3 regions of the Leisingera sp. M523 genome follow, and region 3 is predicted to be linked to each of the others. Evidence: riboswitches for the same ligand, from Rfam matches in the RefSeq annotation. Region 3 holds a riboswitch; each other region holds the start of a gene.

The links. Region 3 has a riboswitch for cobalamin ahead of K3557_RS17550 (DUF4198 domain-containing protein). Riboswitches for the same ligand answer to the same signal wherever they lie in the genome.
Region 1: linked by a shared signal. The riboswitch ahead of K3557_RS16260 (SRPBCC family protein) and the one ahead of K3557_RS17550 (DUF4198 domain-containing protein) in region 3 are both predicted to bind cobalamin.
Region 2: linked by a shared signal. The riboswitch ahead of K3557_RS12810 (DUF1636 domain-containing protein) and the one ahead of K3557_RS17550 (DUF4198 domain-containing protein) in region 3 are both predicted to bind cobalamin.

The regions. Positions count from the first base shown of each region.
Region 1 covers NZ_CP081036.1:3,292,515-3,299,624, reverse strand. The annotation lists gene K3557_RS16285 (DUF6638 family protein) at 487-1,848, shown strand; gene K3557_RS16280 (hypothetical protein) at 1,849-2,115, shown strand; gene K3557_RS16275 (DUF1523 family protein) at 2,126-2,770, shown strand; gene K3557_RS16270 (TetR/AcrR family transcriptional regulator) at 2,844-3,383, opposite strand; gene K3557_RS16265 (dihydrofolate reductase family protein) at 3,399-3,935, opposite strand; cobalamin riboswitch at 4,207-4,406, shown strand; gene K3557_RS16260 (SRPBCC family protein) at 4,511-5,746, shown strand; gene K3557_RS16255 (hybrid-cluster NAD(P)-dependent oxidoreductase) at 5,751-6,836, shown strand; gene K3557_RS16250 (ABC transporter substrate-binding protein) at 6,889-7,110, opposite strand, start outside.
Region 2 covers NZ_CP081036.1:2,592,335-2,599,444, forward strand. The annotation lists gene glpD (glycerol-3-phosphate dehydrogenase) at 1-1,319, shown strand, start outside; gene cobO (cob(I)yrinic acid a,c-diamide adenosyltransferase) at 1,509-2,144, opposite strand; cobalamin riboswitch at 2,196-2,400, shown strand; gene K3557_RS12810 (DUF1636 domain-containing protein) at 2,496-2,906, shown strand; gene cobW (cobalamin biosynthesis protein CobW) at 2,909-3,943, shown strand; gene cobN (cobaltochelatase subunit CobN) at 4,101-7,110, shown strand, end outside.
Region 3 covers NZ_CP081036.1:3,531,237-3,538,346, forward strand. The annotation lists gene K3557_RS17525 (aminotransferase class V-fold PLP-dependent enzyme) at 1-255, opposite strand, end outside; gene K3557_RS17530 (energy-coupling factor ABC transporter ATP-binding protein) at 375-1,025, opposite strand; gene cbiQ (cobalt ECF transporter T component CbiQ) at 1,012-1,800, opposite strand; gene K3557_RS17540 (cobalt ABC transporter permease) at 1,797-2,390, opposite strand; gene cbiM (cobalt transporter CbiM) at 2,387-3,004, opposite strand; gene K3557_RS17550 (DUF4198 domain-containing protein) at 3,015-3,800, opposite strand; cobalamin riboswitch at 3,941-4,156, opposite strand; partial or broken gene K3557_RS17555 (transposase) at 4,270-4,467, opposite strand; partial or broken gene K3557_RS17560 (IS5 family transposase) at 4,425-5,507, opposite strand; gene K3557_RS17565 (hypothetical protein) at 5,591-5,797, shown strand; gene K3557_RS17570 (MarR family winged helix-turn-helix transcriptional regulator) at 6,003-6,521, opposite strand; gene K3557_RS17575 (alpha/beta fold hydrolase) at 6,604-7,110, shown strand, end outside.

The DNA of each region.
Region 1 (7,110 bases), 240 kb from region 3:
TCAACGGCGACAGAGTGGGGAATATGGAGACAGTTTGGTGGCGGGCAGCAGGCCTGACGCTCTTGCCGACCGTGATCATCTGCCTTGGCGCCTATGGAGTGGCCGGAGCCGTAATTTTACCTGATTGGTCCCCTGATCCAGTTAGTGTCCTTGAGTTTGCTCAATTCGCAGTGGCTGGCCTGGCTGCCTCTGGCGTTGTGCTGGTTCCACTGTCAGCGCTTGTTTTTGCTGCGGCTTGGTTCCTGGGCAGACGATCATTCACCCGTGCACGGGTGCAGGAGGAAACCTGATGACTGAGTGGCAAAACAGCAGGGCAGAGCCTGTCCGCGGGCGGAAGCGGAGCGCCCGCCCGTTTTGCCGGAGGCAAACCTTCGGTTTGACGGGGCGGATGGGCGCTGCCCGAGCCGCAAGCGCCTCGGGCGAGGGATATTCGCAACTGCTCTGGAAGGGAGTGCATCGCTTACGTGATGCGGACAGGAGGAACATATGAAACGCCTCATCCAGCATGGCCTGATGTTTGGCAATCTCTTCCATGTGGCCTCGCCGGCGCTGGTGGAGCGCTACAACCGCGCGCTGAAGCATCTGACCGGCAAGACCACGGACCTCACGGATTTCCACGTCGATATCTCGGGCTACTCCCCTGAAGTGGGCGATGAGCTGGGGGATGATCACTATCTGAACCATGCGGGCGTGAACCGGCAGTTCATCCTGCTGAGCACCGAGCAGAAACGCTGCCCGCTCTTGCATGTGAAATTCTCCACCAGCCGGGACATTCTGCGCCGGTTTATCGAGGTCAATGAACGCCAGCTGTTTGCGCTGACGGCGACCGATGCCGTTGCCGGCGAACTGGTGAATTCGGTGTTTGAGGTCTCGACCCCAGCCAGGCTGTTCGACATCCAGCAGGTGCGGATCGAGGCAGATACGACCAAGGGCACCTTGCGCCATGCGGACCACCTGGCGCAGCTGGTGGAACGGTTCAAGACCCATGAGGATGCCTGGTTTGATGATACGCTGATCGGGGAGATGATCGCGACGGCGGAGCAGACCGGCGATGTCACCCGCAATCCGGTGCATCTGGAGCATGAGGTGTTTGAGCAGTCGAACTTCTGGACCGCGCATTTCGGCGGGTTGTATGTGTTTCAGGGTGTCGCGCATCCGGCGGTGATTGCCAGCGGGGCAAAGCCCGAGGGCGTGCCGCTTACCCATGTGTTCGATCTGAGCGAGCGCAATGCGATTGCCAAGTTTCTGGAGCTGAATGGTTTGGCCGAGCCGGTGATCCGGTCGCGCGGCGTCGATGGCGCGGCGATCCTGCGGCAAAAGATGGGGTTCCTGGCCGTCAGCGTGCTGACCGGGAAGGGCCGGGACCTCACTGGCCTGTCGCGCGGTGACCTGCGGCGGATGGCGGCGCGGCATGCGGATGAGCTGCCGGCGGAGTTCGAGGGGCTTGCGGCGCTGGTGCGCTGGGCCGAGGGGGGCGGCAAATGGCCGAAGATCCGCTCGGACCATCCGGCCTACTTCTATTCCTTGCGGGCGTCGGACACTGCCCAGCGGGACTTGGTGAATATGCTGCTGGCGGAGCTGTGCCCGCATGACTTCCGCCAGATGTTCATCTGCCACAAAGAAGAATTCTACCGCCAGTACCGGGGCTGGCCGGAGACGAAAAAGGCCTATGCGGCAGAGTTTCTGGCGCGGGAGTATGCGGTGGACAAGGCCGGCGCGCGCGCTGCGTTGTTCGGGCATGAGCCGGATATGGAAGGACGCACGCCCAGCCTGCCGCGAGTGCGGCGCAAGGGGATGGTTTACCGGGTCGGCCCCTGGGGCGCGGTCAGCCGGGTGAGGGACTGCTGAATGTTCGGGTTTTTTCGCCTGATCCTGATCCTGCTGGTGGTGCTGACCGTAGCCTATGGCACGGTGTCGCTTTATTCGCGTGAGGTGCGGCGGGCGAAACTGAAACGCCGCTGGAAAGAGAAGGGGTTGACCGGCGACCGCTCCGCCTTCATCCAGCGGGGGCTGAAACAATACGACCGCTCGTTCCGGCGCAAGCTGATCTTGCTGGTCTATATCATTCCGCTAGGGGCGCTGGCGTTTCTGGTCTATGTCATTAACTTCATGTGAGGTGCAGCAGATGCGTTTCATCAAATGGGCTTTCCTGATTACCATCTGGGTGCTGTTCGGCGCCTTCCTGCATTACACGCTGCCGCAGTACGATGTGGTGCGCATCGTCAATACCTATGAGGAGCGGCAGGAGCTGAACGACTGGACGAGGGTTTTCTGGTCGCAGCCGGATGACCAGTCGGCGGAGCTGATCAACCGCGATGTGCAGTTCATCCAGGCGGTGCGCCCCAATGGCCGCAATATCGTGTACCGGAATGAGGATACCGGCTGGAATTGGCCGCCTTATTTCAAGTTCGATACCGCCAATCTGTATACTGATGCCAATGACAGCATCTCAACCAAGGCGAACCCGGAGTGGGTAGCGGTGATGCACTACGGCTGGCGCAATGAATTCCTGTCGGTCTTCCCCAACGCGGTGACGATCAACCCGGTTGCGGGACCGGAGGACAAGCCAACCAACTGGTTCACGATCATTGTTCTGGTGCTTCTGGCGGCGGTGTTCTGGGCCGTCTATGTGCGCTGGCGCCGCTTCCGCCGGGCGCGGATCGACCCGATGGTCGAAAATGTCGAAGACAGCCTGTATGCCGCGGGCGATGCGCTTGCCGAGCGCAGGGGGCGGTTCCGGCGCTGGCTGGACAGCTGGAAGTCGAAGTGACGAGAGGGGCCGCGGGCCGGGCGGCTCTGAAATATGCAAACGGATGCGCGGGCCCGTTCGGGCCCGCATTTTTTTACTCGATACGGTCGAGCACCCAGTCCAGCGCCGGGGTGAAATCGCCAGCCGAAAGCGCCCCGCGTGGTGCCGCGGCGGCAGCAAAGGCGAAGCCGTGTGTGTAATCCACCAGCAGGCAAAGAATGGTGCGGGCCTCTGCGCCAGATACGCCTGCGGCGGTGATTTCCGCCTCGATCAGCCGGGTCAGCCCGGTCAGGGAGGGGCCGATCAGGGCCGGATTTTCCAGGATGCACTTTGCAAGTTCCGGATGCTTGGTCACTTGGGCGCAATAGCGGGTCATCAGATCGCGCAGCCGCAGTTTGGGCGTTGCCGCTTCAGACGGGGTGTCTGAACCTGCAAACGCAATGGCGACGAGGGATGCAATCATCTCGTCCTTGGTTCCGGCGTGATGGGCAACGGCCATCGGGGTGACGCCAAGCGCCTCTGCCAGTGCTTTGAAGGTGAGGGCCTTGCTGCCGCCCTCATCGAGCAGCTGCAGGGCCGTTTTCAGCACATCATCCTTGCTGAGGGTCCGGCTGCCCCTGGGCGGGCGGCCCATGCGCGGGGGCATCGGTCAGGCTACCCGGAACGTGGTCTGGACCATGCCGGTGGGCAGGATGCGGGAGCTTGCCACCTGGAGGTCGATGTCCCGGTCCAGGCTGCCGAACAGCGGAATGCCGCTGCCGATCAGAATCGGGACCGTTGTGATGGTCAGATCGGTGATCAGCCCCTGGCGCAGGAAGGACTGCACCATCCGTCCGCCGTCGATATAGGCGCGGGTCCAGCCCTCTTCTTGCAGCTCCTGCATAAGGTCTGCGGGTGCGGCGGTGCTGAGGCGCACCTTGTCCTTCAGCTTCTCGGGAATGTCCTGTTCGGTCAGGCTGTTGCTGAGGACCACAACAGGTTTGCTGTAGGGCCATTGGCCGAACCCGAGCAGGGTGCGGAACGATCCGGTTCCCATGACCAGCCCGTAGACGCTGTCCATGAAGGCGGCAAAGCCGCCATCGTCATCTTCGGCAACAGGCTGTTTGTGCAGCCAATCCAGCGAATGGTCCTGGCGGGCCACAAAGCCGTCGAGGCTGGTGGCGATGAAGACGTGGCCGGTGGTCATCGGATTCTCCTGTGCACGCATTTAATTATACGAAATATAATTAAGTGCACGCCGCGTTCCAAGGGGCCGGCGCAAGATTCACTGCGTGCGAATCGATTCGGTGGATCAGCAGCGGGTAACCGCATGAAAGATAAGCGCTTGCCGCAAACGGGCTGGCGGATGCCGGTTTGAGTTTCTGGACATCCCTGTCCCGCCCGGCTCGGCAAACATGCATGTCTTTTTCCGGTTTTTGCGGGTCGGTTTTGTTTCCGATGGCGGGAAATTTTTCAGGCAATACCGCAGATAGCAAGGTGCCGCCCCTTGGGGCGGAGAATTGGGAAGCTGGTGAAACTCCGGCACTGCCCCCGCAACGGTGACCCCGGGCAAGGCATGGCAATGACCACTGAAGCAAGCGCTTCGGGAAGGTGCCAGGCCCCGCCGCCGAATGGCCCCGGGACAGTCCGGAAACCAGCCTTGCCATGAAAACGTCAACCGCGGACGGCGGCGGGGCGGTTGCGGCGCGTGTCCGCAATCCCTTTGCCTATGCCTGCGACCAAGCCAACACGCCGCGGGGATGCGGCAGAGGAGAGAAGCAGATGCTTCACGACAGCGAAATTCTGGCCAAGCTGATGGCGCGGCAGAAAAACTATTCTCTGGAACAGGCGTTCTATACCGATCCGGGTGTTCTGGACCTGGACCTGCGGCAGATCTTCTACCGCGAGTGGCTGTTTGCCATTCCCGCCTGCGAAGTGCCGAAACCGGGCAACTATGTGACCCATCAGGTGGGGTCGTATAACGTCATCATCGTGCGTGGCACTGATGGCGAAGTGCGTGCTTTCCACAACGCCTGCCGCCACCGCGGTTCGGTTGTGTGCAAGGCGAAGAAAGGCAATTCGCCCAAGCTGGTCTGCCCCTACCACCAGTGGACCTACGAGCTGGACGGCAAACTGCTGTGGGCGCGGGACATGGGGCCGGATTTCGATGCCTCCAAACACGGGCTGAAGCCGGTGCATTGCCGCGACCTGGCCGGGCTGATCTACATCTGCCTGGCGGATGAAGCGCCGGATTTTAACGGTTTTGCCGAGGTGGCCCGCCCCTATCTGGAGCCGCATGATCTGGGCAATGCCAAGGTGGCCTTTGAAAGCTCGATCATTGAGAACGGCAACTGGAAGCTGGTCTGGGAAAACAACCGCGAGTGCTACCACTGCGGCGGCAACCACCCGTCGCTGTGCCGGACCTTCCCCGAGGATCCGTCGGTGACAGGCGTTGAGGGCGGCGAGACCCCGCCGCATCTGCAAAAGCACTTTGACCGGATCGAAGCGGCAGGCTGCCCGGCGCAGTTCCGCATGGATGCGCGCGGCCAGCACCGGCTGGCACGGATGCCGCTGAACGAAGGCGCTGAAAGCTACACCATGGACGGCAAGGCGGCAGTGGCCAAGCCGCTGGGCCGGGTGCCCTTTGCGGATGCCGGCACGCTGCTGAAGTTCCATTATCCGACCACCTGGAACCACTTCCTGCCGGATCATTCCCTTGTGTTCCGTGTCACTCCGATCAGCCCGACCGAGACCGAAGTCACCACCAAATGGCTGGTGCACAAGGATGCGGTTGAGGGCCAGGACTATGACATCAAGCGCCTGACCGAGGTCTGGATGGCGACCAATGACGAGGACCGCATCGTGGTCGAGGACAACCAGCAAGGCATCAACTCCCCCGCCTATGAACCCGGCCCCTATTCCGAAGTGCAGGAAAGCGGCGTCATTCAGTTCTCCAACTGGTATGCCGAGCATCTGACCCGCGCGCTGACCGGCCGCCATCTGATTGCGGCGGAGTAAGATCATGGGATTGCAGGCCAATTTTGAGACATTGGACGAAACCCTGGCGTGGAAGGATGACGAGATGCTGGAATGCGTCTCGGTTGTTCCGGAAGCTCCGAACACCGCCACCTTCAGCTTCCGCGCGCCGTCCGGCGCGTGGTTTAAATACCAGCCGGGCCAGTTCCTGACACTGGAACTGCCGGTGCCGGAAGGGACCGTCTGGCGCACCTACACCATCAGCTCGTCGCCCTCGCGGCCATTGTCGATCTCGGTAACGGTCAAGGCCCAGGGCGACAGCATCGGCACCCGCTGGATGCTGGACCATCTGCGCCCCGGCAGGATCCTGCGCGCCTCTGGCCCGGCAGGGGTGTTCACCCTGCCAAAGCGCCCGAATGGCAAGTTTCTGTTCATCTCCGCAGGCTCGGGCATCACGCCCAGCCTGTCGATGACACAGTATCTGTTCGACCGCGGCCAGTCGCCCGACATCTGCTTTATCAACTGCGCCAAACGCCCCAGCGAGATCATCGCCCGTCAGCAGCTGGAAAGCATGGCGTCGCGGCTGCCGGGGTTGAAGCTGAACCTGGTGGTGGAAGAGGACGATCCCTATCAGGTCTGGACCGGCTACCGCGGCCAGCTGAACCAGATCATGCTGGGCCTTATCGCGCAGGATTATCTGGAGCGCGAGGTCTACTGCTGCGGGCCGGAACCCTTCATGCAGGCGGTGCGCGACATGCTGAACGGCCTGGGCTTTGACATGGAGAACTACAATCAGGAGAGCTTTGGCGCGCCGGTTGAAACAGCCGCTGATGTGCCCGAGATCGACGATGTGGTGCCGGAGGAAACTGCTGCCGCCGAGATCAGCTTTGCGGCGTCCGGTGTTATGGCAACCTGCACCGAAACAGATACGGTGCTGGCGGTGGCCAAGGCTTCGGGGCTGAACATCCCGTCGGGCTGCACCTTTGGCATCTGCGGCACCTGCAAGGTCAAGAAAACCGCAGGCGAGGTGCATATGGTCCACAACGGCGGCATTTCAGAGGAAGACGTGGAGGCCGGTTACATCCTGGCCTGCTGCTCCAACCCGATTGGCCGGGTTGAGGTCGATATCTGATGAAAACGGGCGCGCGCCGGATCTGGCGCGCGTCCTTTTTTTTAAGGCCTGATCAGGCTTCCAGCGCCAGTTTGTGCACGTGGATTTCGTTGATCGGGTGGCTCTCGGCGCCGATGATACCAGGGCGGGCGTGACGGTAAAGCGAGCGCCAGTAAGGCTGGATCACGGTGCCGTCGTCACGCATGAACTGCTCAATCTTCTCCATATGCCCCCGGCGGGTATCGGCATCGGCAATGGCTGAGGCGGCCTCCAGCATGCTGTCGAACTCGGTGCT
Region 2 (7,110 bases), 940 kb from region 3:
CGATGCGGTTTGTGCTGCCGTTCCACAAGGACATGCGCTTTGACAGCGAAACACCGACGTCGAAACTGCTTACCACCTTCATGCCCTGGACCCGCGGCCGCCGCCCCGCCTGGCTGATCCGGCTGGGGCTGTTTCTGTATGACAGCCTGGGCAAACGCGGCATCCTGCCTGGCACGGCGAAACTGGACCTGTCGCACGATCCCGCAGGCAGGCCGCTGAAGGACAAGTTTCAGACCGCGTTCGAATACTCCGACTGCTGGATTGAGGACGCCCGTCTTGTGGTGCTGAACGCCCGCGATGCACAGGCGCGCGGCGCCGAAATCCTAACCCGGACCGAGGTTCTGTCAGCCCAGCGCCACTCTGATCACTGGGTTGTCACCGTGAAGGATCACGCCACTGGCGAGGAGAAGGAACACCGGGCCAAGATGCTGGTCAATGCAGGCGGACCCTGGGTTGCCGACGTGCTGAAGCAAAAACTGGGCCAGAACAGCCGCGAAAACGTCCGCCTGGTGCGCGGCAGCCATATCGTGGTGCCAAAACTGTTCGACCATGACCGCTGCTATTTCTTTCAGGGCACCGACGGGCGGATCATTTTTGCCATTCCTTACGAGCAGGATTTCACCCTGATCGGCACAACGGACGCCGACCATCCGGATCCGGTGACCAAACCGCATTGCACGGAGGCCGAGCAGGATTATCTAATTGATTTTGCATCTCAATACTTCGAACAGCCACTGAAGCGCGCGGATATCGCCTGGACCTATTCCGGCGTCCGCCCGCTGTATGACGACGGGGCCAGTTCGGCCACCGCGGCCACCCGCGAATATGTGCTGACGCTGGATCAAGCACAGGCGCCGCTGCTGAATGTCTTTGGCGGCAAGATCACCACCTACCGCAAGCTGGCCGAGGCCGCGCTGGCGAAAATCGGCAAGGTTTTCCCGCAATTGCCGTCGGACTGGACCGCAGGCGTGGCCCTGCCCGGCGGTGATTTTGCGGTGGCGGATGTGGAGACGCTAAAAGCCAAGCTGGCAGCGGACTATCCGTTCCTGAGCGCCTATTGGGCCGCCCGGCTGATCCGCGCCTACGGGCTGGAGTCCTGGGAGGTGCTGGGCGATACCAAATCCGCCGCTGATCTGGGCCAGGATTTCGGCGCAACAATCACCGCACGGGAACTCGACTGGGCAATTGCCCGCGAGTGGGTGCGTTCAGGCGACGACTACCTGTGGCGCCGCACTAAATTGGGTTTGCGCCTGGATGAAGGCCAGCGCGCAGCGGTCGATGCCTATATCAGCGAGAAGGCCGCCCGGCTGGCAGCTTAATTCCGCATGCGCTAACAGTCCGGACTTCAAAGGCCGGGGCACTCCCGCCCCTTTTCAATGAACCAGAGGTTCCCTGAAAAGCGTTGGGCCGGGCGGGGGCGCTGCCGAAGGCAGCGCCCCCGCCCCCCGGCGATTTGCGAAGCAAAGCGCAAAACCTCAAGCCCGCTCAATACTGCAGCCTGAAAGGGATTAAAACTCCACCCCCTTCTGCGCTTTCACACCGGCGCGGAACGGGTGCTTGATCTGCCCCATCTCGGTCACCAGATCGGCAATCTCGATCAGCTCTTCCTTGGCGTTGCGGCCTGTCAGAACCACATGGGTCATCGGCGGTTTCTGCTCCACCAGGAACTCAAGCACCTCCTCAAGATCCAGATAGTCATAGCGCAGCGCGATGTTGATCTCATCCAGCAGCACCATGGTGTTGCGCTCATCCAGGATCATCTCCTTGGCCTTCTCCCAGCCCTTCTGCGCGGCGGCAATGTCGCGGGCCTTGTCCTGTGTCTCCCAGGTAAAGCCTTCGCCCATCGCGTAGAACTGGCAGAGATCGCTGAAGTTCTCCTCGATCAGCGTGCGTTCGCCGGTCTGCCAGGCGCCCTTTATGAACTGAACCACGGCGGACGGCATCCCATGCGCGATGCAGCGCATGATCATCCCGAACCCGGAGGAGGATTTGCCCTTGCCCGGTCCGGTGTGGACGATAATCAGTCCCTTCTCGCCCTCCTTGGTCTTCATCATCCGGTCGCGCGCGGCCTTTTTCTTGGCCATCTTGGACGTATGACGGGCGGCTTCTTCTTCTGAGATGCCGGTTTCAGACTTTTCGCTCATTGGGGGCTCTCCAGCTGTTTGACCCATGTCTTGACAAAGAAGGGCACGATAGCGCAAGGGGGTTCAGCTGGTTCCTGTGAAAACAGGCGAAGAGGGAATGTGAAGGCTTTCGGGCCGAAGCACAGCCGCCCCCGCGACCGTGACCGGATGAGGCCGCCATGCCACTGGGTGATCCCCGGGAAGGCAGGATGGCCGGCAAGGCCCTGCGCCTTGGCATCCGCAAGCCGGGAGACCTGCCAGCGAAGGAGAGATCAACGGGCAGACGGGGTGTTCTGCGACCGGGTAAGGGGCTCGCACGACTGGCCCCTTTTCGGCCATCCCGCACGCCCTGCCGCGACAGGAGACGCGCCAATGGCTGACGACATGGCAGGCCAATCTGCCAGCACCCCGGGACCGGTCACGCTGACCGTATGCCTCACCTGCCGCCGCGAGGGCACCGACCCCGAGGCCGCCCGCCCCGGTGCCATCCTGCACGCAGCCCTGGAAGAGGCCGGAATGCCCGAAGGCGTCCGTCTGCGTGGCGTCGAATGCCTGTCGTCGTGCAAGCGCGGCTGCGCTGTTGCACTGATCGGCGGCGCGGAACGCTGGACCTATGTCTACGGCGACCTCGACCCGGACCAGCATGTCCCCGAAATTCTGGAAGGCGCGGCGGCTTATGCCGGCACCGCTGACGGCGTCGTACCCTGGCGCCAGCGCCCGCAAACCTTCCGCAAGCAATCTGTTGCCCGCATCCCGCCGGCCAAGTTCTTCTCCGAGGAGTAATCATGAGCGATCTCAACAAGATCCCCGTCACTGTCATCACCGGCTTTCTGGGCGCTGGCAAAACCACGCTGATCCGCCACCTGATGCAAAACCCGCAGGGCAAGCGTCTGGCCGTGGTCGTGAACGAATTCGGCACCGCCGGTGTGGACGGCGACATCCTGAAATCCTGCGCCGATGACAACTGCCCGGCGGAAAACATCATGGAGCTGGCCAACGGCTGCATCTGCTGCACCGTGGCCGATGACTTCATCCCCACCATCGAACAGCTGATGGCCCTGCCCGAAAAACCGGACCATATCGTGATTGAGACCTCCGGCCTGGCCCTGCCGAAACCGCTGCTGAAAGCCTTTGACTGGCCCGCAATCCGCTCCCGCATCACCGTCGACGGGGTGATTGCCCTGGCGGACGCCGAGGCCGTGGCCAAGGGCCAGTTCGCCCCCGATCTGGACGCCGTGCAGGCCCAGCGCGAGGCGGACGACAGCATCGACCATGAAACGCCCCTGTCCGAAGTGTTCGAAGACCAGATCTCCTGCGCTGACATCGTTCTGCTGTCCAAGGCCGATCTGGCCGGCGACGAAGGCGTCGAAAAAGCCCGCGCGGTGATCGAGGCCGAAGCGCCGCGCAAGCTGCCGATCCTGCCGATGAGCGAAGGCGTCATCGACCCGCGCATCATCCTGGGCCTGGGCGCCGCTGCCGAGGATGATCTGGACGCCCGCCCCAGCCACCACGACGGCCACCACGACCACGAGCATGACGATTTTGAAAGCATCGTTGTCGAAATGGGCGAAGTATCCGACCCGGAAGCGCTGCAAAATGCCATCGTGAAACTCGCCCGCGAGCGCAACATCCTGCGCGTCAAAGGCTATGTGGCGGTGGAAGGAAAGCCGATGCGGATGCTGGTACAAGCCGTGGGCGAGCGCCTGCGCGCCCAATACGATCAGCCCTGGGGCGCGCAGCCGCGCAAAACCGCCCTGGTGGTCATTGCCGAGCATGACGACATCGACGCCCCGGCCATCCGCGCCGCACTGGGCGCCTGAAGCTATGCGGGTTTGGCGCATCATTTCAGATGACACCGCCCGGCCGCAGGCCGGGCTGCGCCCGACCCTCCCCACGGGAGGGCGCATTCGCACCCTCCCAGGCTTGGGCGCAGCCCTCAGAGCGCCCGCCGCCTGCCAGACAACAAAGGCCTGATCCATGCACGTCGTCTTCCGCGAAAGCCACGGCCTTGATGAGACCGATACCCCGCAGGATCTCGGGCAGACGCCCGGCGATCTTGTGGTGCTGTCGTTTTCCGACAGCGACCTCGGCGCTTTTGCGGCGGGCTGGCATCGCGCGGACGGCAGGCTGCCCTCCTTGCGCGTCGCCAATCTGGTCGCGCTCAAGCACCCGCTCTCGGTCGACGTCTACGCGGAACAGACACTTGAAGGCGCCAAAGGCATCCTGGTCCGCCTGATCGGCGGTGAAAGCTATTGGCCTTATGGCCTCGCCACCCTGCAGGACCTCGCCCGCCGCAAGGGCATTGCCCTGGCGATCCTGCCTGCTGACGGGCGCGAGGATGCAAGGCTGGATGAGCTGTCCACCCTGCCCGTCTCCACCCTGCGCCGCCTGCAGGCCTTGTGCGACGCCGGCGGCGCCGTTGCCGCCCAGGCCGCCCTCGCCCAGCTGTCGCTCGCTGCGGGCCTCTATGCCGGCCCTGTGCTGGGCCTCAAATCCATGCCGCAGCATGGGCTTTATGACCCGGCCAAAGGCGTGCTGGCGGATCTGCCCGCGCAAGACAAACCGCTGGTGCTGGTCAGCTTCTACCGCTCCTACCTCACCGCCGCCGACACCGGTCCAGTCGATGCGCTGATTGCTGAGCTGCGCGCCCGCGGATACGCCGCCTATGGCCTCTTTGCCGCCAGCCTCAAGGCCCCCGCCGCCGCTGACTGGCTGCGCGAAACTCTCCCCGCGCTGTCCCCTGCCGCCATCATCAACGCCACCGCGTTTTCGGCCCAAGGCACCGACGGCAGCGCCTCGCCGCTCAGCACCACCGGCTGCCCGGTGTTCCAGGTCGCCCTCTCCACCGCCCGCCGCAAAGACTGGGCCGAGGCCGACCGGGGGTTGTCGCCCGCCGACCTCGCCATGCATGTCGTGCTGCCCGAAGTCGACGGTCGCATCTTCGCAGGCGTTGTCAGCTTCAAATCCCCGGGCCGGAAAGACCCGGACCTGCAGTATTCCCGCTTTGCCCACCGCGCCGATGCGGATCGCGTCAAAGCCGCTGTTGACCGCGTCGACGGCTGGCTGCGCCTTGGCACACTGCCCAACGCAGACAAACGCCTTGCCCTGATCCTCTCCACCTATCCCGGCCGCGACCACAACCTTGCCCATGCCGTCGGCCTCGACGCGCTGGCCTCTTGTGACGAGATCCTGCGCGAATTGTGGGACCAGGGCTATACGGTTGAGCCGCAGGAAAACACCGGCCTGCGGCTGATGGATGAGACCCTCAGCGTCCCACTGGAAGACTACCGCGCAGCCCTCGCCAGCCTGCCGCAAGACCTGCAAAACACCCTGACAGAGGCCTGGGGCGCCCCGGACGAAGACGCAGACTGCCGTGATGGTGCCTTTCATTTCAAGGCCCTGCGCGCAGGCAAGGCCCTGATCGCGCTGCAACCCGAACGCGGCGAAGTCAAAACCCGCGTCGATGATTACCACGATCTCGACCGCACCCCGCGCCACGCCTATGTAGCGTTTTACCTGTGGCTGCGCACCCAGTCCGATGCCCTTGTCCACATCGGTGCCCATGGCACGCTGGAATGGCTGCCGGGCAAGGCGGTGGCGCTGTCGGGCGCTTGCTGGCCCGAGGTTCTGACCGGCCCGCTGCCTGTCGCCTACCCCTTCATCGTCAACGATCCGGGCGAAGCCGCCCAGGCCAAGCGCCGCATCGGCGCCATCACCCTCGGCCACCTGCCGCCACCCTTGGCGCAGACCAGCCTGCCCGACGGGATGGCCCGGCTGGAAAGCCTGCTGGATGAGTATTCCACCGCCGACGGCCTGGACCCGGCCCGCCGCGACCGGCTGATCGGTGACATCCGCGCCGAGGCGCAAGGCACCGGCGTCGAGGCTGACCTTGGCCTCACCCCCGGCACCTCCCCCGCCGAGGCGATCACCCGCATCGACGCCTTTGTTTGCGACATCAAGGAAAGCCAGTACGGAGAGGGGCTGCATATCTTCGGCACCGGCCAATGCGGGGCTGAGGAACGCGCAGGGCTGATCACCGCCCTCGATGGCCGGATCGTGACGCCCGGCCCCTCCGGCTCGCCATTCCGGGGCCGCTCGGACGTGATCCCAACAGGGCGCAACCTTTTTACCACCGACCCGCGGGCGGTGCCGTCGCGGGCGGCGCATGCGCAAGGGGTCAAACTGGCGGAAGAGCTGCTGCGCCGCCACCTTCAGGACCACGGCGACTGGCCCAAGGGCCTGGTGATCGACCTCTGGGGCTCCGCCACCATGCGCACCGCCGGCGAGGAATTTGCCATGGCGCTGCACCTCGCAGGGCTCGCCCCGAAATGGGACGAAAACTCCGAGCGCGTCTCCGGCTTCGACGTGCTGCCGCTCTCGATGCTGCACCGCCCGCGCATCGACGTGACACTGCGCGTCTCCGGCCTGTTCCGCGACGTGTTCCCGGGGCTGGCGCAGATGTTCGAAACTGCTGCCGCCGCCCTCGCCCAGCGCGAGGAAGCGCAAACGGACAACCCCTATCTCACCGAGATCCCCCGCGTTTTTGGTCCAAAACCGGGCCAGTACGGCCTCTCGATGAACCCGCATCTGGACGACTACTCAGACGAGGCCCGCGCTGCCGCAGGCGAGGCCTGGCTCAACGCCTCCTCCCACGCCATCGACGCCAAGGGCACCATCACCGATGCCCGCGAAGCGCTGGAAACAAGACTGCATAGCGCCGACAGTTTTGTTCACCTGCAGGACCTGCCGGAAACCGACCTGCTGGTCGCGTCGGACTATGCCGCGCATGAGGCTGGATTTGCCGCCGCCATGGCCCGCATCGGCCAGACAGCGCCCGCCCTCTACCACATGGACGCGACCCGCCCGGACAAGCCGCAGGCGCGCAGCTTGGGCGAAGAAATCGCCCGCGTCACCCGCGCCCGCGCCGCCAACCCGGACTGGGCGACCTCAATGATGAACCACGGCTTCCGTGGCGGCGCCGAGATCG
Region 3 (7,110 bases):
ATAGCCGAAGAAGGTCGGGGCTGCCATTTTGTGCAGCCCGCCGTCAGCCTGCTGCACGATATCCTCAATAACCTTACTCTCCGGCACCCCTGTTTCAGCAAGAGGAGACAGAAAGCAGTTTGCGGCTTCGCCAAGTTCCAAGCTAGGGCGGGCCAGCCCCTGAGGCAGATCCTCGCGAAAAGCCTTCGCCGCTCTGTAGGCTGTTTCTAAAGCTCCCGCTTGCCCATCACTCAAGCCACGCCGAACACGTTCCATCTCACATATCCCTCCTACTTTTTAACAACACGTCGAAAAGTAGCACAGATTACGAGTTACCCTGAGCGGCCAATGCCTTCTTGGCAACGCGGCCATTTGTGTTCGATTAGCCGCACATCCTAAGTCCGTATAAGCTCGCGGCCCTTCAAACGATATCCTCCAGGAGCAATCTGTTTACGGAATTCCTGATCATGGCTGACCAGAAGGATTGCTTGATCAAGCCCTTTCAGGATTCCGGCCAGCCGCGCGTAGTTGTCCGGGTCCAGTGCGTTGGTCGGCTCATCCAGAATAAGCACCGCCGGCTCCATCGCCAGTACCGTCGCCAGTGTCACCAGCCTCTTCTCGCCGCCCGACAGTTTGTGGGTCACCCGGTCGCGCAGATGCATCAGCTCCAGGCGGGTCAGCACGCTGTCAACAATTGCCAAGGCTTCCTGTTTGGATTTACCCAGGTTGAGCGGACCAAAGGCCACATCCTCGGCCACGGTCGGGCAGAAAAGCTGGTCGTCGGCGTCTTGAAATACAAAGCCCACGCGGCGGCGCATCTCGTGAAAATCCGCTTCCGCCATGCAAGGCTTGCCAAAAGCGGTGACGGTGCCGCTGGCGGGAACAAGCAGCCCCATGATGATTTTCAGCAGTGTCGATTTTCCGGCGCCGTTGGGCCCGGCAATCGACAGCCGTTCACCAGCGTTGAGCCGCATCGAGGCGCCTTCCAGCACCGGATCAAGCCCAGGGTAGGCAAAGTGGATATTGTTCAAATCAATAAGCGGCATAGGCGGCCTCCGCCCAGATCAGGGCAGCAAGTGCGGCGGACAGCGCCGCGGCAAACAGCAGGTCGGACCGGCTGAAACGAAAATCCTCCAGCAGGATGATGCGGCCGGAGAACCCCCGGCATTTCATCGCGGCCAGAATGCGCTCCGACCGTTCGATGGAGCGCACCAGCATCATGCCAACCAGATAGCCGTAACTGCGGTAGGTGTGCCAGTTGGTGCCGGGGCGGAAGCCGCGCAGCTTCATCGAGGTGCGCAGGCGCTGGTATTCCTCGCGCAGAACGTCGATGTAACGGATGGTGAACATCATCAGATGCACCAGCCGCTCCGGGGTCTTGAGGGCAAAGAGCGCGTGGCCCATGGTTACCGGCTCCATCGAACCCACCAGTGTCATAACCGCAAGGATCACCGCATTGGCGGTAAGGGCAATCTCGGTTGCACGCCACAGGCCTTCCCAGCTGGCCTCCAGCCCCCAAATGGACAGGGCTGGGGTTCCGGGCACGGTAAAGGGCAGCAGAACCAGCATGAAGATGATGAAACTGTCCATCATCGCCATCCGTTTCAACGTTTTCCGGGGCGGCAGGCCAGAAAAGGCCAGCAGCCACATCGACAGGCCAAGAGCGGCCGCCAGAACCCAAAGATTGCTGAGCGAGACAACCACCACCGCATAGGCGGCTGTCATCATGATCCGCATCCGCGGGTCAAGTGCCGTGACCTTGGCGCGGAAGGTGCCGAACCCGCCGAGCGGCTTTTCCTCGCTCGTCAGAACATAGGTCATGCGCTGCTGCCGATCTTGCGGCGTGCGGCGATGTAAAAGCCAAGCCCGAACAGGCCGCAGATATAACCGATGCCGCCAAGCACGGACTGAAAGTCCGACTTATTCTTGAACGCTGTCAGCTCTTGGCGGAGCGGGCGCAGTTCATTGCGCATCATGGTGGCAAGCTCGGAGCGGGTTTGATCTGAGAGGCCCGCGGACCCTGCCGCCGCCGGCGCTGCAGAGATGTCCATGGCAGCAGCCGCAGAATTTGCTGCAGCGCCCGGGCTTTGCCCGATGATCTGCGCGACTTCCGCACCGTCCATCATCATCTCGGCCACGTGGCCAGCACCCAGATCGCCGCGGAAGATATGTGTCACAAGCTCCGACGGGGTGAACAGGAAAAAGCCGTCACCGTCGGTTCTTGACTCTCCCAGCTTGCTGCCGGCCACGTCAAAGATCTCAATCAGCAGGTCCGCGGCCATGTCACCGTTGGAAAAGCCCACTTCGCCCTCAATGTCGGAACCCGACGGAAAAACAGCTGAGATAACATTGTGTGCCATCACCGGGAGCGGCGCCAGCAATGCAAGGATCAGAATGCAGGAGCGGATCATGCAAGGCTTCCTTTTGCGTCGAAAAACAGCTCAGGCTTCACGCGCCGCGCCAGGAAAATGGCAGCGCCGGACAAAAGCGCTTCGATGATCACCACCGGAATATGGGAAAAGAATACCAGTTTCGCGGCCAGGATGAACTCATCGCCGGACAACATCAACGATACCGCCACGGCCAAAGTTGTGGCAGCAATGGCCGCGCCGCCGCCGATTCCGCCCCAGATGGCACCCTGCAGAGGCGAGCCGCGGGCCACCAGCGGGCGGAATATCAGCCCGACCAGAACTGCAGGCAGGGCGATGTTCACGGCGTTCACGCCCAGCACGGTCAGCCCGCCGAAGCCAAAGAACACCGCCTGCAGCAGCAGTCCGACAAACAGGGCCGGAAAGGCCGCCCAGCCCAGGACCAGCCCCGCAAGCCCGTTCAGGATCAGGTGAACCGAACTCGGCCCGATCGGGACATGGATCAGGGAGGCCACAAAGAAACTGGCAGAAAGAACCCCCGCCGCCGGAATACGTTCCAGCGGCAGGCTCCGCAGCCCCATGGCGATACCGCCGACGGCGGCAACCGCGCCGCCGATCACAACCGGATTCGACAGTGCGCCGTCTACGATATGCATGGTGCTATTCTCACTTCAGCTCTTCAGCGTGGATCCACAACACAGCGTCCTGGCTAAGCTCCTTGCCGTCATGCTCAGTCGCCGGGCCGGAGCCGAGGGCGGCAAATCCCCAGTGGCCCGCTTTCGGAATGCCAAAGGAAAAGACGCCATTCTGGTCTGCGATCGCAACGATGGCGCCGCCGGACATCGGCTGAACCGTCGGGTTGGTTGTGGAAAAAGCCGCAAGGTCCGGCTCTGATGCCATGAACTCAACCTCGATTTCGGCGCCCGGAACCGGCTTGCCATCCGCCAGCACCTGACCCGAGAAGGTAGAGCCAACAATGACGTTATAGGGCTTGTTCAGCGGCAGGATCTCGGTTTCCAGGCCCACTGGCTGATCCCAATCGGTGGGCAGGGTGTTGCGGTTCAGCACGACTTTGGAAATCTGCTGAATATAGATGTCTTCGCTTTCCTCGTAGTAGGGCGCGGGCACAGTCACCACCACATAGTCGCCCGAGCGCTTGACCGGAATCGACGCCCTGTAGGCGGCGGCTTCGTTCTCCGCGCCCTTGAATGTGGCCGGTTCCAAGCGGTCCGAAAGATCAACCTTTTCGCCCTTGTGAACCATAAAAAATTCTTCTGGTTTGCCCATGTCCATCACATGGCCGTTTTCCAGCGGGTGCCAGAACACCAGCCCCATCGGCACATCGCCGGGCTTCCCGATCAGCACGTTTTCAGTGTAGTTCAGCTGGAAATGCGCCGATGCGGTGACCGGCAGGGATACGGCCAGAGCTGCAGCCAGATATTTCAGTTTCATTTCGTCCTCATTCGACGACACAGGCGCACCTGCAATCAGGAATGAACAACGGGGATAGTGGCACGGAGAAGCCTGAACGGCAGCCGCGCCAGACGCGCACCCCGGCGTCCGGTGGAAAAGGGCAGACACTCCGCTAGCGAAGTCTTTGTCCTGTGTCCGGCAGGTCTCCTGACTCGCGGGTCTTGGTTCGGCTGGCCTTCCCGGGAAAGATCCCAGTGGCATGTTCAGCGTCACTCACCGCTCACAGTTGCGGGGGCAGTCACGGATTTGGTCCCTTATGGGTACGCCGCACCGTGTTCCCTATTTCTTCCGCTGCGCATTGAAACACTCGCGGAACCGGTCACACTGGCTGAATGGCAAAACCATTTTACTGAGTCAAGCTTCCCGTCTTCTGTTCAGTTGCCGAATGAGTACTTCCTTGCGGTGCTCCATGATTGATCAGCCCCACTTGAATGGTCCAGTTTGATTGTTAGTGCATGACTTGCCTTGGGTCCATCTGGACGATGGTTTCCGGCGCCGGTGGGCGATAGCCCAGAGCACTATGAGGGCGTTTGGTGTTGTCGTGTTTCCTCCATTCTTCGATGAGGATTTGCGCCTCGCGCAGGCTGTAGAAGAGTTCGCCGTTCAAGAACTCGTCCCTGAACCGTGCGTTGAAGCTCTCGCAATAATCTCAGCGGTGCCGAGTGCGTTGAAGCGGTTGATGAGTGCGATGCGGATATGGATCTCGGCGGGTTGGCGGTCGGGGTCTCTTGCGGCAATGCGCTCGCCGAATGCCTTTAAGCAGCGCATCTTTGCCTCGATCCGGCTTCGGACGTGGTATCCTGTCCAGCGCTTCCAGAAGGCTCGACCGTAGTGTCGGGTGGCTCGCAGAGTTTCGTCTCTGACCTGCGCAGCCGGACAATCTTCTTTCCACAACCGGCCATTCTTGCGGATCGGGATGATCGGGGCCGCGTCGCGTTCGAGGATCGCGGCATGGCAGCGTCGCGTGTCATAGGCACCATCGGCGATCACGGTGCCGATGTCTTCGTCCTCGGGGAACTGACCCAACAAGTCCGGTAAGACCGGGCTGTCCACTGCCCGGCAGTGGTTTGCGCAGCATAACCACGAGAGGGGCCGTCGCGGCTGGGGGTGAATTCGACGGCACGGATGTCAGACGTGGCAGCGTCCATCGCAAGATGAACCTTGCGCCCCTCTCATTGATTGCTCTGCAATCAACTGCCGGGCAGCCATTGGCGCCGCCCCTGAACGCCGTGCTTGCGGGCCTGCCACTCACCATCGCCAAGGAACTTGATCCCGGTGCTGTCCACAAGCAGGTTCAGCGGCCCATCGGCGCGGCGATATGGGATCTGGACGGCCAGCGTTCTATGGGCTTACGCGGCCCCACTGGGGCCACGGTCCCATCTCACTCTGTCGGCGGCACAGCGTAGAGAAATCCGGAACGGGCCAGTCCAGACCCGCCAGGTGCAAAAGGCTGGTGACCATCCCGACGGTCTGCCGGAGAGGCAGCTTGAACAGAACCTTGATCGACAGGCAGAACTGGATTGCCGCATCCGAGAAAACCGCAGGGCGACCGGGGCTGCCATCAGGCGGCGCGAGCCAGGTCATCTCTTCGTCCAACCAGATCAGAAGCGACCCGCGCTTTCTGAGCGCATCGTTGTAGCTGGACCAATTCGTCGTACGGTAGCGGGCAGGTGCGGGCTTGCTCATCTGCCCCGTCTAACCGAATGGATTCGTGATGTGAATCCTTAGAACTCAGAGTTCTGCAACAACGCCCCTCCAATGTAGCGCGCGTGGCCAGCAGCGCTACATACAACACCTTTATTGAAGAACTGACGAGCATAATGAAAGCGCGGGGCCTCGGCAATCTGGACCCGCATGATTTCGGAACTCCATTATGGGCAATGGTGTATGGATTTGCCAGTTTGCTGATCGGAAAACCTGCAAATCTGGACAACAGCAGCCAAGCGCTCCGAGGCCGCAAAGCAGACGCCACCTGAGCTTACGTCCGGGGCTACCAGACCGGCTAGCACCCTGGCCGCAGCCCGATGCAGACTTCCGGCACGGTTTGGTTCCGGATTAAGTAAGTTCTAACCGGTTTCTCCGCCGGCAGGTATCTGATCCGGCAATTTGGGCTGCCACGCTGGCTTCACGAGCTCCCCCTCGACGTTTGCGCAACAAGGCCTGGCACTATTGCCGGACGCCTCAGTCCGGCCCGTTTAAAGGCACCAGTATCGGGCAGTTTGTGCAGGCGCGGCTGTCGCACAGCCGGCAGGTCCGCAGCTTGTGCGTGTCGTCACCGGCAGCAGCTTGCAGCAGTTTTTCCAGCAGCCGGGCCAGGTCCCTTTGCTCGTCATCAGACAGGCTGCCGGTCACTGCCTCCAGTGCGGCCAGCCGCTCGCGCAGTATGTTCTCCCGAGCGGCTTGGCCGGCTTCTGTGAGATAAAGCGCAATGCTGCGCTTGTCGTGCTCCGCCGCCTGTCGCCTGACAAGGCCGTCCTCGGCCAGCCTGTCGATCAGGCGCACCGTGCCTGTATGGGTGAGATCCAAAAGCCGGCTCAGTGCGTCGTTCGACAAACCTGGCTGGTGACCCAGCGCGCAAAGCGCCGCAGGCCCTTCTCCGGAGCGGTGGAACTGCCTCGCCAGAACCGTCCTCAGTTCATCATGCAGGCAGAGCACCGCCGCCCCCAGTAAATTCGCAGTCCGCCGTGAATCATCCGTCATACGAGGAATATGTGCCTCACACACTTGAATTGGAAGAGGTCATTTATATATGTGACTCACACATATATAATGGAGAAGCCCAATGACCGTTGACCTTCAGACCAGTGAACCGGCATCGCAGCAATCCGCGCCAGGCCATGATCCGCACCTGATTGCGGTCCCTGCCGAAGAGACCTTTGAGGGAACCTGGCCGTTTCAAGCCCGTTACAGCTCCGCAGCCGGGTCTCCGATGCACTATGTCGATGAGGGCAGCGGCCCGGAGACGCTGCTGCTGCTGCATGGCGAACCGACCTGGAGCTTTCTTTACCGTACTCAGATTGCTGAATGGTCCCGTGATGCCCGTGTGATTGCCCTTGACCATATGGGATTTGGCAAAAGCGCCACCCCGCAAGACCGCAGCTATTGGCTGCAGGACCATATAGACAATGCGGAACGCTTTGTTTTGGAGCAGAATCTCAGGGATGTGACCCTTGTCATGCACGACTTCGGCGGGCCGGTTGGCATGGGCGTAGCCATCCGGCACCCGGACCGGATCAAACGGATCGTTTCGGTCAACGGCCCGACGCCCCTGGGGCAACCTGATCTTTCG